DNA from 3 places in the Mesorhizobium sp. CNPSo 4688 genome. Region 3 is predicted to be linked to each of the others. Evidence: riboswitches for the same ligand, from Rfam matches in the RefSeq annotation. Region 3 holds a riboswitch; each other region holds the start of a gene.

The links. Region 3 has a riboswitch for cobalamin ahead of AC04SH_RS10995 (CbtB domain-containing protein). Riboswitches for the same ligand answer to the same signal wherever they lie in the genome.
Region 1: another riboswitch for cobalamin. It lies ahead of metE (5-methyltetrahydropteroyltriglutamate--homocysteine S-methyltransferase); the one in region 3 lies ahead of AC04SH_RS10995 (CbtB domain-containing protein).
Region 2: another riboswitch for cobalamin. It lies ahead of AC04SH_RS10140 (aromatic ring-hydroxylating oxygenase subunit alpha); the one in region 3 lies ahead of AC04SH_RS10995 (CbtB domain-containing protein).

Annotation. Positions count from the first base shown of each region.
Region 1 is NZ_JBWLUY010000028.1:8,569-11,836, reverse strand. Features, by position in the region: gene AC04SH_RS31400 (adenosine kinase) at 1-31, shown strand, start outside; cobalamin riboswitch at 1,505-1,703, shown strand; gene metE (5-methyltetrahydropteroyltriglutamate--homocysteine S-methyltransferase) at 1,822-3,268, shown strand, end outside.
Region 2 is NZ_JBWLUY010000004.1:443,892-447,159, reverse strand. Features, by position in the region: gene AC04SH_RS10160 (ABC transporter ATP-binding protein) at 1-186, shown strand, start outside; gene AC04SH_RS10155 (DUF680 domain-containing protein) at 361-600, opposite strand; gene AC04SH_RS10150 (DUF680 domain-containing protein) at 724-927, opposite strand; gene AC04SH_RS10145 (DUF680 domain-containing protein) at 1,008-1,211, opposite strand; cobalamin riboswitch at 1,713-1,915, shown strand; gene AC04SH_RS10140 (aromatic ring-hydroxylating oxygenase subunit alpha) at 2,033-3,268, shown strand, end outside.
Region 3 is NZ_JBWLUY010000005.1:153,774-157,041, forward strand. Features, by position in the region: gene AC04SH_RS10985 (aromatic ring-hydroxylating oxygenase subunit alpha) at 1-357, opposite strand, end outside; gene AC04SH_RS10990 (gamma-glutamylcyclotransferase) at 479-1,171, shown strand; cobalamin riboswitch at 1,239-1,433, shown strand; gene AC04SH_RS10995 (CbtB domain-containing protein) at 1,470-1,649, shown strand; gene AC04SH_RS11000 (CbtA family protein) at 1,665-2,465, shown strand; gene cobU (bifunctional adenosylcobinamide kinase/adenosylcobinamide-phosphate guanylyltransferase) at 2,458-2,970, shown strand; gene cobO (cob(I)yrinic acid a,c-diamide adenosyltransferase) at 2,970-3,268, shown strand, end outside.

The DNA of each region.
Region 1 (3,268 bases), on a different contig from region 3:
CCGCGAGGCGGAGCAAGCCTGGCTGCTCTAGTTGGCGGCAAGACCAGATCCACCCGGTGCGAGCTGTTCAATGAACAGCGGGGGCAAAGAGGGATCTCAGGATCCGAGGCAGCAGGATCAAGGCTATGTCGGCACCGTTCAAGACAGGCAGGTGGCGGCGCCCCTGACCAGATCACGCTCGTCGTAGCTTGACTGGACGGGAACGTTGATGCCGCGCGTATAGAGGAGGGATCAACAGTCTCCTCTGAGGACTGCTGGGTTGCTGATGTTTCAATCTCGTCCCGACAAAGTGCAGCCCTCTGAATCCCGAAAGCGGAGTCGCATCTCCGCTCTGCGCCCGAGGGGATCACCGTAGTGCCGTCAATTGCCGCCTCGACATCTTTGCTTTCTACACACTCCAGGTGTGCATCAGGGGTGAGATGCAGCAACTCGGACTGGCCCAGCCAGCTGTCGGGTTGAGCGCCGGCAGGAAGCACAGCGCCTCGCAGCGCTCTTCGACGGCCCGATATGTCCTTCAGAGGCATCGAATGTCCTATCCATCGTCGCACTGGCTTCGGCCGCATGGGCTTCTCCACCAGGCCTCATTTGCTGCGCGCTTCACCCGGCGGACAGCAGACCGCGAAGCCGCCACGGCCGCGAAAATCTCGTGATGGCGGCTCGACTGCGCGACCGGCCCGCCATTTTGGGGCGACGTCCAGTGCAGTTGCCTGGCGTCGACCTCGCCCTTCATCTCTTGACCGCATGTTGCCTCGTCCTCTCAGCCAGCCGAGCCTCCCGACAGCCGGATAGATGATGACGATCCCCTCCTGGAGAATGTCTCGTTTGAAAAGCGTGACGGTCTGCGCCGCCTTATTTCCTCCGGCCGATCGCGTACCGTCTGCGGTTCTGCCGCGCTCGCGGCGAAACGCAGTCACTCTACCGTGCAACACACAATGGAAATACGACAGGCGCACCAGAAATGGTGGGGTCCGTGTCAAAGATTTCTAGGTAAACCCGCGAAAGCGAAACGGCATCTCTTGGTTTTGGCGTCGAGCAAGCTTTGCCTTTTGGCGCTTTTACGCTTCGAGCGGGCAGAATACCCGCAACCGATCCCGTGTGTATGAGTGCAACGTGTCAGAGCCGGATCTGCCAAATGCGGGCAAAAACGTCTGACCTGAGAAGAGACATAGGCACCTTGCCGACGCGTCATGTGTCTTGGCCTTTGGATTTCAAGAAGTCAGGGATGTGGGGCCCTCGATTCGGCGCTGAGGCCATTGATGATCGCCGGCATGTAGGCGATCGGATTGACGCCGCCGACTTGGCAGGCCGCGGTGGGCTCGAACAGCAAGCCGGCCGGAGTTCTCGATGTCTACTGGGCTTCGGGCGGTTCAATGCGTGGCCTGATTGCCGGTTGATCAGCGCGGTCGCAGTTACTCGCTCTCGGTGCAACCTATGCGCAACACCAAAATGTCACATAATGACATAAACATTTCTTTATGCGGTATTGACACACAGTTCCCTGCTGTGATTGTCTGCATGCCGTGGTTCTCCGTACGGCACTGCCGCATGGAGCTAAGAGGGAAGCCGGTGCGAGGCCGGCGCTGCCCCCGCAACTGTTAGCGGTGAGCCAACCCCACTCATGTCACTGAGGCGACAGCCTCGGGAAGACGGGGAGAAGCTATGACCCCGCGAGCCAGGAGACCTGCCACGACGAACTTTGTCCACGGGCGGGGTGTCTCGGTGGCCGCAGCAGCCCGGCGTTCGTGCCGGCCTACGAGGCGCCTTCTTGTCCCCACGCCCCAACCATCGGGGTATGGCATGACTGTCTCTCAGCAAATTCCTGTGGCAACGCTCGGTGTGCCGCGGTTCGGTCGCCGACGAGAACTGAAATTCGCGCTTGAAAGCTACTGGTCCGGAAAATCTTCCGCTACCGACCTTCTCACAACGGCGAAAGCGCTGCGTGCCGCCAACTGGGAAGAGCAGCGCGATCGCGGTGTGTCGAAAATTCCGTCGAACGACTTCTCGCTCTACGACCATGTGCTCGACACTGCAGAAATGGTCGGCGCGGTGCCGTCCCGATACGCCTGGAGTGGCGGCGAGCTCCCGCTCGACATCTACTTCGCCATGGCGCGCGGCGACCAAGGCCAGACGGGGAGCTGCGGGCACTCTGATCAGGAGCGTGCGGCTGGCCCTGCCCTGACCGCGATGGAAATGACCAAATGGTTCGACACCAACTATCACTACATCGTGCCGGAACTCGACGATGATCAGACGTTTGCCCTCTCGTCGACGAAACCGGTTGATCACTTCCTCGAGGCTAAAGCCCTCGGCATTCATACACGCCCAGTCATCCTTGGACCTGTCACCTTCCTCAAATTGGCGAAGTCACCTGCCGAGGGTTTCAATCCCATCGCGCTGCTGCCGCGGCTTCTGCCCGTCTACGAGCAGCTCCTGCGGAGGTTGAAACTTTCGGGAGCCGATTGGGTGCAGATCGACGAGCCGGCGCTTGTGCTGGATCTAAACCCGAACGAACAAGCGGCCTTTGAATTTGCCTATGGGCAGCTGTCAAATGCCGCGCCCGAACTGAAGATCATGCTGGCTACCTATTTCGGTGCGCTGGGTGACAATCTCGACACGGCGATTTCGCTGCCCGCAGCCGGACTGCATCTCGATCTTTCGCGCGCTCCCGAACAGTTGGAGACGATTGGTCGGCTCGCGCCTAAGGATCTGGTGCTGTCGCTTGGCTTGATCGATGGCCGCAACGTCTGGCGCGCGAACCTGCCTGCCATTCTCGACCGCATCAAGCCGATCGTCGCCGGCTGGCCCTTGGACCGCGTCGAAATTGCGCCGTCGTGCTCGATGCTGCATGTGCCCATGGACCTTCGGATGGAGACGGCACTCGATGCCACCATCAGGTCGTGGCTCGCCTTCGCCGCGCAGAAGACCGACGAACTGGTGGTGCTGGCGAGGGCGCTGTTCGAAGGCAGGGATTCAGTGGCAGACGAGTTGACAGCTTCCGCCGAGGCTGCCGCTGCTCGCGCAGCGTCCGCAAAGGTCCATGATCCGCTTGTTGAAGGTCGGATCGCCGGCATTGACGACAGCATGAAGCAACGAAAGAACCCTTTCCTCGTGCGTTCCACGGTCCAGGCCCGCACGCTAAGCCTGCCCCCGTTCCCAACCACCACCATAGGATCATTCCCGCAGACGACTCGGGTGCGCAAGGCCCGCTCCGCCCACAGGAAGGGCGAACTCAGCTATCTCGACTACGACAGCTTCCTGCAGAACGAGA
Region 2 (3,268 bases), on a different contig from region 3:
GAGGTCCAACTGGTCTATGTCGACATCGGCCGCGCCGACCTGCCGCTGGTGACCAAGCTGCCCGGCAATGTCGAGGTCAAGCGCGGGGCGAAGCTGCGGCTGACTGCGGATGCCGGCGACCTGCACATCTTCGACGCCGACGGGCATTCCTTCTCGCTCAAGCCGGTGGAAGTGAAGGCGGCCTGAGATCGGCGCGTCGTATTGGCATGAAAAAAGAGCGGCGGGCCAGGCCCGCCGCTCTTTTTGGAAATTTCGGCTGTTAGAGCAATTCCAGGAAAAGTGTGAGCGGTTTTCCGTCCGGGAATTGCGAAAAACAAAGAGATAGGGCGGTTCGCCGTTTCTGTGAAACGGTGAAACGTTCTAGCGGTTGCCGAAGAGGTTCCGGTCGCTGCCTTGCGGGGCGGACTTCTGTACGTCGCCCGACGAGTTCAACAACTTGTAGACCGGCGAACCGGTGTTGGGCACCGACGACGTCCGGGTGTTGTCGACGTTGACGGTCGCCTTGTTGTCGACGGCGCTAGAGCCGACATTGTCGTTGCGGGCATAAGCACTGCCGGCGGCAACCAAAAGCGCAGCGGCAGCAAGAGCGATCTTCTTCATGTCAAGTCTCCTGAATTTTCATCATGTGGCAGAGCGGTTGGTGATCACGCCGCTCTGCAGCTTGTTCGATGTTCGACTGGGATCGTTGTCCGAAAAACTCTGAGGTCAGATCCCGATCGTCTGTTAGCGACCGAAGAGGTTACGGTCGGCGCCCTGTGCGGGGGCCTGAGCAGCCGAATCCGACTTCGCAACCGAAGCCGTGTGGCCACTATCGGTCGACGTAACCGCAGGCTGGTTGGCGCCGTTCGAACCATAGTTGTCACTGGCGGCGAAAGCGCTGCCGGAAACGGCCAGAACGGCGGCGGCAGCAACGATGATCTTTTTCATTTTAAATACTCCTGAATTTCTTCGAGATCCCAAGACCGGCGGACAGGCCGCTACGCTTTTGTTTGGATCGGGATCAGCTGTTAACGGCCGAAGAGGTTGCGGTCGCTGCCCTGAACGACGGGCTGCTTGTCAGCGGGCGCCGACTTCTGAATGGAAGCCGTATACGAGCTGTCAACCGCGGCAGCGGGCTGGTTCGCACCATTGGAACCATAATTGTCGCTACCAGCGAAGGCGCTGCCGGTGATGGCCAAAACGGCCGCGGCAGTAAGGATGATCTTTTTCATTTTTAGTACTCCAGTTTTGCTGTCCGTCTAGCGGCGTGTGGTGGGAGCAATTCGCGTCGTTCGGACAGCCCCGATGTGGGAAAGCCATAGGCTGGTTTCCAATCACGAAGTTGTTCCGGCTGGGCCATGATTTCACCTCTTGTAATTTTCATAAGCATGCCTACCATCTTACTTTATGTAAATAATACAAAGGCTTATGTGGCCATGCCATCCGGCTCACCGAGTGTGTCCGGGCGTCAGCGTTCACACTGTCCTGCACGCATTGTCAACAGAAACGAACCGTTCGGTTCGATTTTAGAAACTGCTAATAGTCACTTTTCGATACCGTTGACGTGTTTTTCCTTAGTCGGCAGTCTGATTCGAGGTGAGTTGCGAGGGCCGCGATCCGCCCCGAAAACAACACCGTCAGCCCCACGATCGTCTGCCGCCGCGTTTGTCGTGCGTGTCGCGCCGCATGGAGACGATGTCGCTTTCATGCCGATGTCGCGATCGCTGCCGTGATTAGATGATCGCATCTCAGGTGCCGCTTCGTGACGACGGAGCGGAGAATTGGGAAGCCGGTCAGAATCCGGCGCTGCCCCCGCAACGGTGGTGGAGTTCAAGTCGCAACGGGAGACCACTGGGCGAGAAGCCTGGGAAGGTGTCGCGATGGTCCGCAAGGACAACTCCAGAGCCCGGAAACCAGCCCGAGATGCTTGAACTCGACTGATCGCGGTGGGCGGTCAAGAGGTGGATAGCGCATGCCCGGCGTGTTGCCGGCCTGCGGCCGATCCTTCCTCCATCACCACCAAGTTCAGTCCTTAAACCACGAGGACAGAACTATGGATGCGCGCAACGATATGCTGAGGCTCTTGAACGGCCGCAAGCAAGGCTTTTCGCTCGAGCAACCCTTCTACACCGACCCGGACTATTTCAAGCTCGACATGGAGCTGATCTGGTATCGCGACTGGCTGTTCGTCGGCCATGATTGCGAACTGCCGAAGCCCGGCAGTTATATCACTGTGCAGATCGGCGACTATCCGGTGGTGCTCGTCCGCGACCAGAAGGGCAACATCAACGCCTTTCACAATTCCTGCCGCCATCGCGGCAGTCGCGTCTGCAACACCGACAAAGGCACGGCGGCAAAGCTCGTCTGCCCCTATCACCAGTGGACCTACGAGCTCGATGGCCGCCTGCTCTTCGCCCGCCAGATGGCCGAGGGTTTCGACAAGAGCCAGTTCGGCCTGAAGCCGGTCGCCTGCGAAAGCGTGGCCGGGTACGTCTTCATCTGCCTGGCGAAAGAACCCGCAGACTTCGCGCCGATGCGGGCCATGATCGAGCCCTACCTCAAGCCGCACCGGCTGAGCGAAGCCAAGATCGCTTTCGAATCGACCATCGTCGAGAAGGGCAACTGGAAGCTGGTCTGGGAAAACAACCGCGAGTGCTACCACTGCGCCGGCAACCATCCGGAACTCTGCAAGACCTTCCCGGAAGCGCCGACGGTAACCGGCGTGCAGGGCGCCGACAGCGATCCGGAGATGCTGGCGCATTGGGCGAAATGCGAAGCGGCGGGCCTGCCGAGCAAATTCCGCATCGATCCGGCCGGACAATACCGCGCCACCCGCGCGCCGCTGCTGCGCGATGCCGTCAGCTACACGATGACGGGAAAGCGCGCGGTGACGAAGAACCTCTCAGACACTGTTGCCGCCGACCGCATCGGCACCTTGATGCACTACCACTATCCGACGACCTGGAATCACATCCTGATCGACCATGCAGTGACCTTCCGGGTGCTGCCGATCAGCGCCACCGAAACCGCAGTGACGACCAAGTGGCTGGTGCACAAGGATGCGGTCGAGGGCGTCGACTACAATCTTGAAGAGCTCACCCATGTCTGGACCGAAACCAACGACCAGGACCGCCGCATCGTTGAGGAAAACGCCTTCGGCATCCTGTCGCCGGCCTATGAGCCTGGCCCCTATTCGGAGCTGCATGAGGGCGGCGTGATCCAGTTCGTCGAATGGTATGCAGCCTTCATCGGTCCGCGCCTCGCCGAAGGCGGCCGGCCGGCGCTGCGC
Region 3 (3,268 bases):
GCCGCGCAGCGAATAGGACCAGGCGTGGTAGGGGCAGGTGATGAGCCGCGCCTTCAGGCGGCCTTCGTTTTCCTGGCAAAGCTGCGAGCCGCGATGCCGGCAGGTGTTGTGGAAGGCGCGCAGTTCGCCGGTGTCGTCGCGCAGCACGACGATTTCCTGCGTGCCGACACGAAATGTCCTGAACGCCAAAGGCTGGGCAAGGTCAGCCTCGCGGCAGACGAGCAGCCAGCTTTTGTACCAGATGGCGTCGAGGTCGCGCTGGTGGGCGCCGGCGTCCCAATAGGCCGAGGACGGCAGCGTCGGCTCCAGCCGGGTCAGGCCATTATAGGGGTCGCGCTGGCTCGGATTGGGTTGCATGGCTGGCTTCCTCCCGTATACGCCAGCCGACACCCCGGCAAATCGTTTGTCAATCAGGGTGCCGCATTGCCGGTTTGAGGCACGGCGCATAATCATGTCGTGACAAGGGGGATTCGGAAAATTGGCCGCACGACAAATGTCGCTTACGCCGGAGCTGGTCGCGCGCTGCTGGCGCGAGATCAGGGACCCCGGGCCGGATCCGGACGCGATGCATCTGGATGACAGCGACTACGATGCGCTGCTGGATGAATTGCAGGCCGAGCTCCCTGACAGCGAACCGCTGTGGCTGTTCGGCTATGGCTCGCTGATCTGGAAGCCGGAAATCGATTATGTCGAGGACCGCGTTGCGCTGGCGCGTGGCTGGCACCGGTCTTTCTGCATGAACATGACGCGCTGGCGGGGCACCAAGGAAAGCCCCGGCCTGATGATGGCGCTCGATAGCGGCGGACAGTGCAAAGGCGTCGCCTTCCGGCTGGCCGACGACAACCGGCGAGAACAGCTGGGCCGGCTTTTCCGGCGCGAAGTTACGCTGAAGCCGACAAGTTACCGGCCGCGCATGCTGAAGCTTGCAAGCGAGGCCGGTCCGCTCAGGGCGCTGGCTTTCGTCATCAACCGCAACGGCCTGACCTATTCCGGCCCGCTCGACGAGACGAAGGTCGTCGACAGGCTGGCGACATCCTGCGGGCACTGGGGGTCGGGCGCCGACTATCTCTACAACACGGTGAAGAATCTGGAGGAGCGCGGCATTCACGACCGCCATCTGTGGCGGCTGCAGCGGCTGGTCGCCGAGCGGATCACCGCCTTGAACCCGTAGCGCCGCATGGCGCATTCGCGCTGTTGGCCGGCGGAATTTGGTTTGCCGGATGCGGCTGTTTCAGCCTATAGTCACGCATGTCGTCGGTTCCGTTAGGGACCAAGAGGGAATGCGGTGAGGGCTGACTTGTTGCCCAATGCCGTGGCTGCCCCCGCAACTGTGTGCGGTAGTCCTCTCCAAGCCACTGAGGATTTCTCTTCGGGAAGGTGGGGAAGGGCGCTGATCCGCGAGCCAGGAGACCTGCCGGCGACAGGGAACTGACTTCGATGCCCTCGGGTGGAGGGCGAAAGGACAAGATATGAATACCGCTTCCGTTTCTCTCGGCGCTTCCGTTTCCTCGCAGTCGCGCTTCATGCAGCTCGTGCTTAGCGCGTTTCTGGGCATTTTCGTCATCGGCGTTGTCGGCTTCTCGCATATCGATGCGGTCCACAATGCCGCGCATGACTATCGCCATTCGATGGCGTTTCCCTGCCACTGACGAGGATCTGACATCATGAACCTGTTTCGCAACGTCGTGTTTATCGCGGCGATCGCAGGGCTCGTGGCCGGCGTCGTTCTCGCCTGCATGCAGGCCTATGCCACCGATCCTCTGATTTACAAGGCTGAAGTTTTTGAGAAGGCCGGCAATGGTCACCATCACGATCATGCCGCTCCAGCCGCAGCGGATACCGATGCCATGAGCACCGCCGCGCCACCCGAAAGTGCCATGAGCAGCGCAGCATCAGCACCGGCTGAAGCAGCCGCGCCGGCGGAGGACGAAGGCTGGGCGCCGGCCGATGGCTTCGAACGCTTCGCCTTCAGCGTGCTGGCCAATATCGTCACCGGCATCGGTTTCGCGCTGGTCCTGGTGGCGGTTTCCGAATTCGCCGGAGGCATCGGCAACTGGCGCCAGGGCATATTCTGGGGCCTGGCCGGCTTTGCCGTGTTCACGCTCGCGCCGGGCCTCGGCCTGCCGCCGGAACTGCCGGCGATGCCTGCGGCCAATCTCACCCAGCGCCAGATCTGGTGGTGGGCAACGGTGGCGGCGACTGCGGCCGGTCTGGGCTTGCTTGCCTTCCGCAAGTCGTTGCCGCTGGCGATCCTTGCGGTGGCCTTGATCGTGGCGCCGCATGTCGTCGGCGCGCCGCAGCCGGACAACTACGTGACGTCGATCCCCGAAGGCCTGCATCACCAGTTTGTGGTAGCGTCGACGGTGACCAATCTGGTGTTCTGGCTGGTGCTCGGCGCCGTCATCGGCGTGGTGCGCGGACGCTTTACCGGCGCAGCCACCAACCTGCGCGACAGCTTTGCCTGATCGCAGTTTGACCTTCATCATCGGCGGTGCGCGCTCCGGCAAGAGCGCGCATGCCGAAACCCTGGCGATGGCGCTGCCGCCGCCATGGGCCTATATCGCCACCGCTGAAGCCTACGATGACGAGATGCGTGAGCGCATTGCGCAACACAGGTCGCGGCGCGGCGAGGGCTGGGCGACCATCGATGCGCCGCTCGATCTTGCCGGTGCGCTCGAGGCCTCGCCGGAGAATCAGCCGGTGCTTGTCGATTGCCTGACGCTGTGGCTGACCAATCATATGCTTTCCGACCATGATCTCGAGGCGGAGTGCCGGCGGTTGGCCGATGTGCTGTCGCGGCCGCGCGGACCGTGGTTCGTGGTCTCCAATGAAGTCGGGCAAGGCATCGTGCCCGACAATGCGCTGGCACGCCGGTTCAGAGACGCCGCCGGCCGGCTAAACCAGCAGATCGCGGCAATTGCCGATACGGTGCTATTGATGGTGGCCGGGCTGCCGCTCAAGGTGAAATGATGACCGACATCGACGCAAAAGACGAAGAGCGCCATCGCGCCAAAATGGCCAAGCGCAAGGCGATGCAGGATGCCGAGGTTGCGGAAAAAACGGTCGAGAAGGGACTGCTCATCGTCAACACCGGGCCTGGCAAGGGCAAGACCACCGCGGCGTTCGGGCTGGCGCTGCGCATGCTCGGCTACGGCAAGCGCGTCGGCGTCGTCCAGTTCATCAAGGGCAAATGGCACACCGGCGAGAAGGATGCCTTCGCGGCGTTCGGCGACCGCGTCGTCTGGCACACGATGGGCGAGGGGTTCAC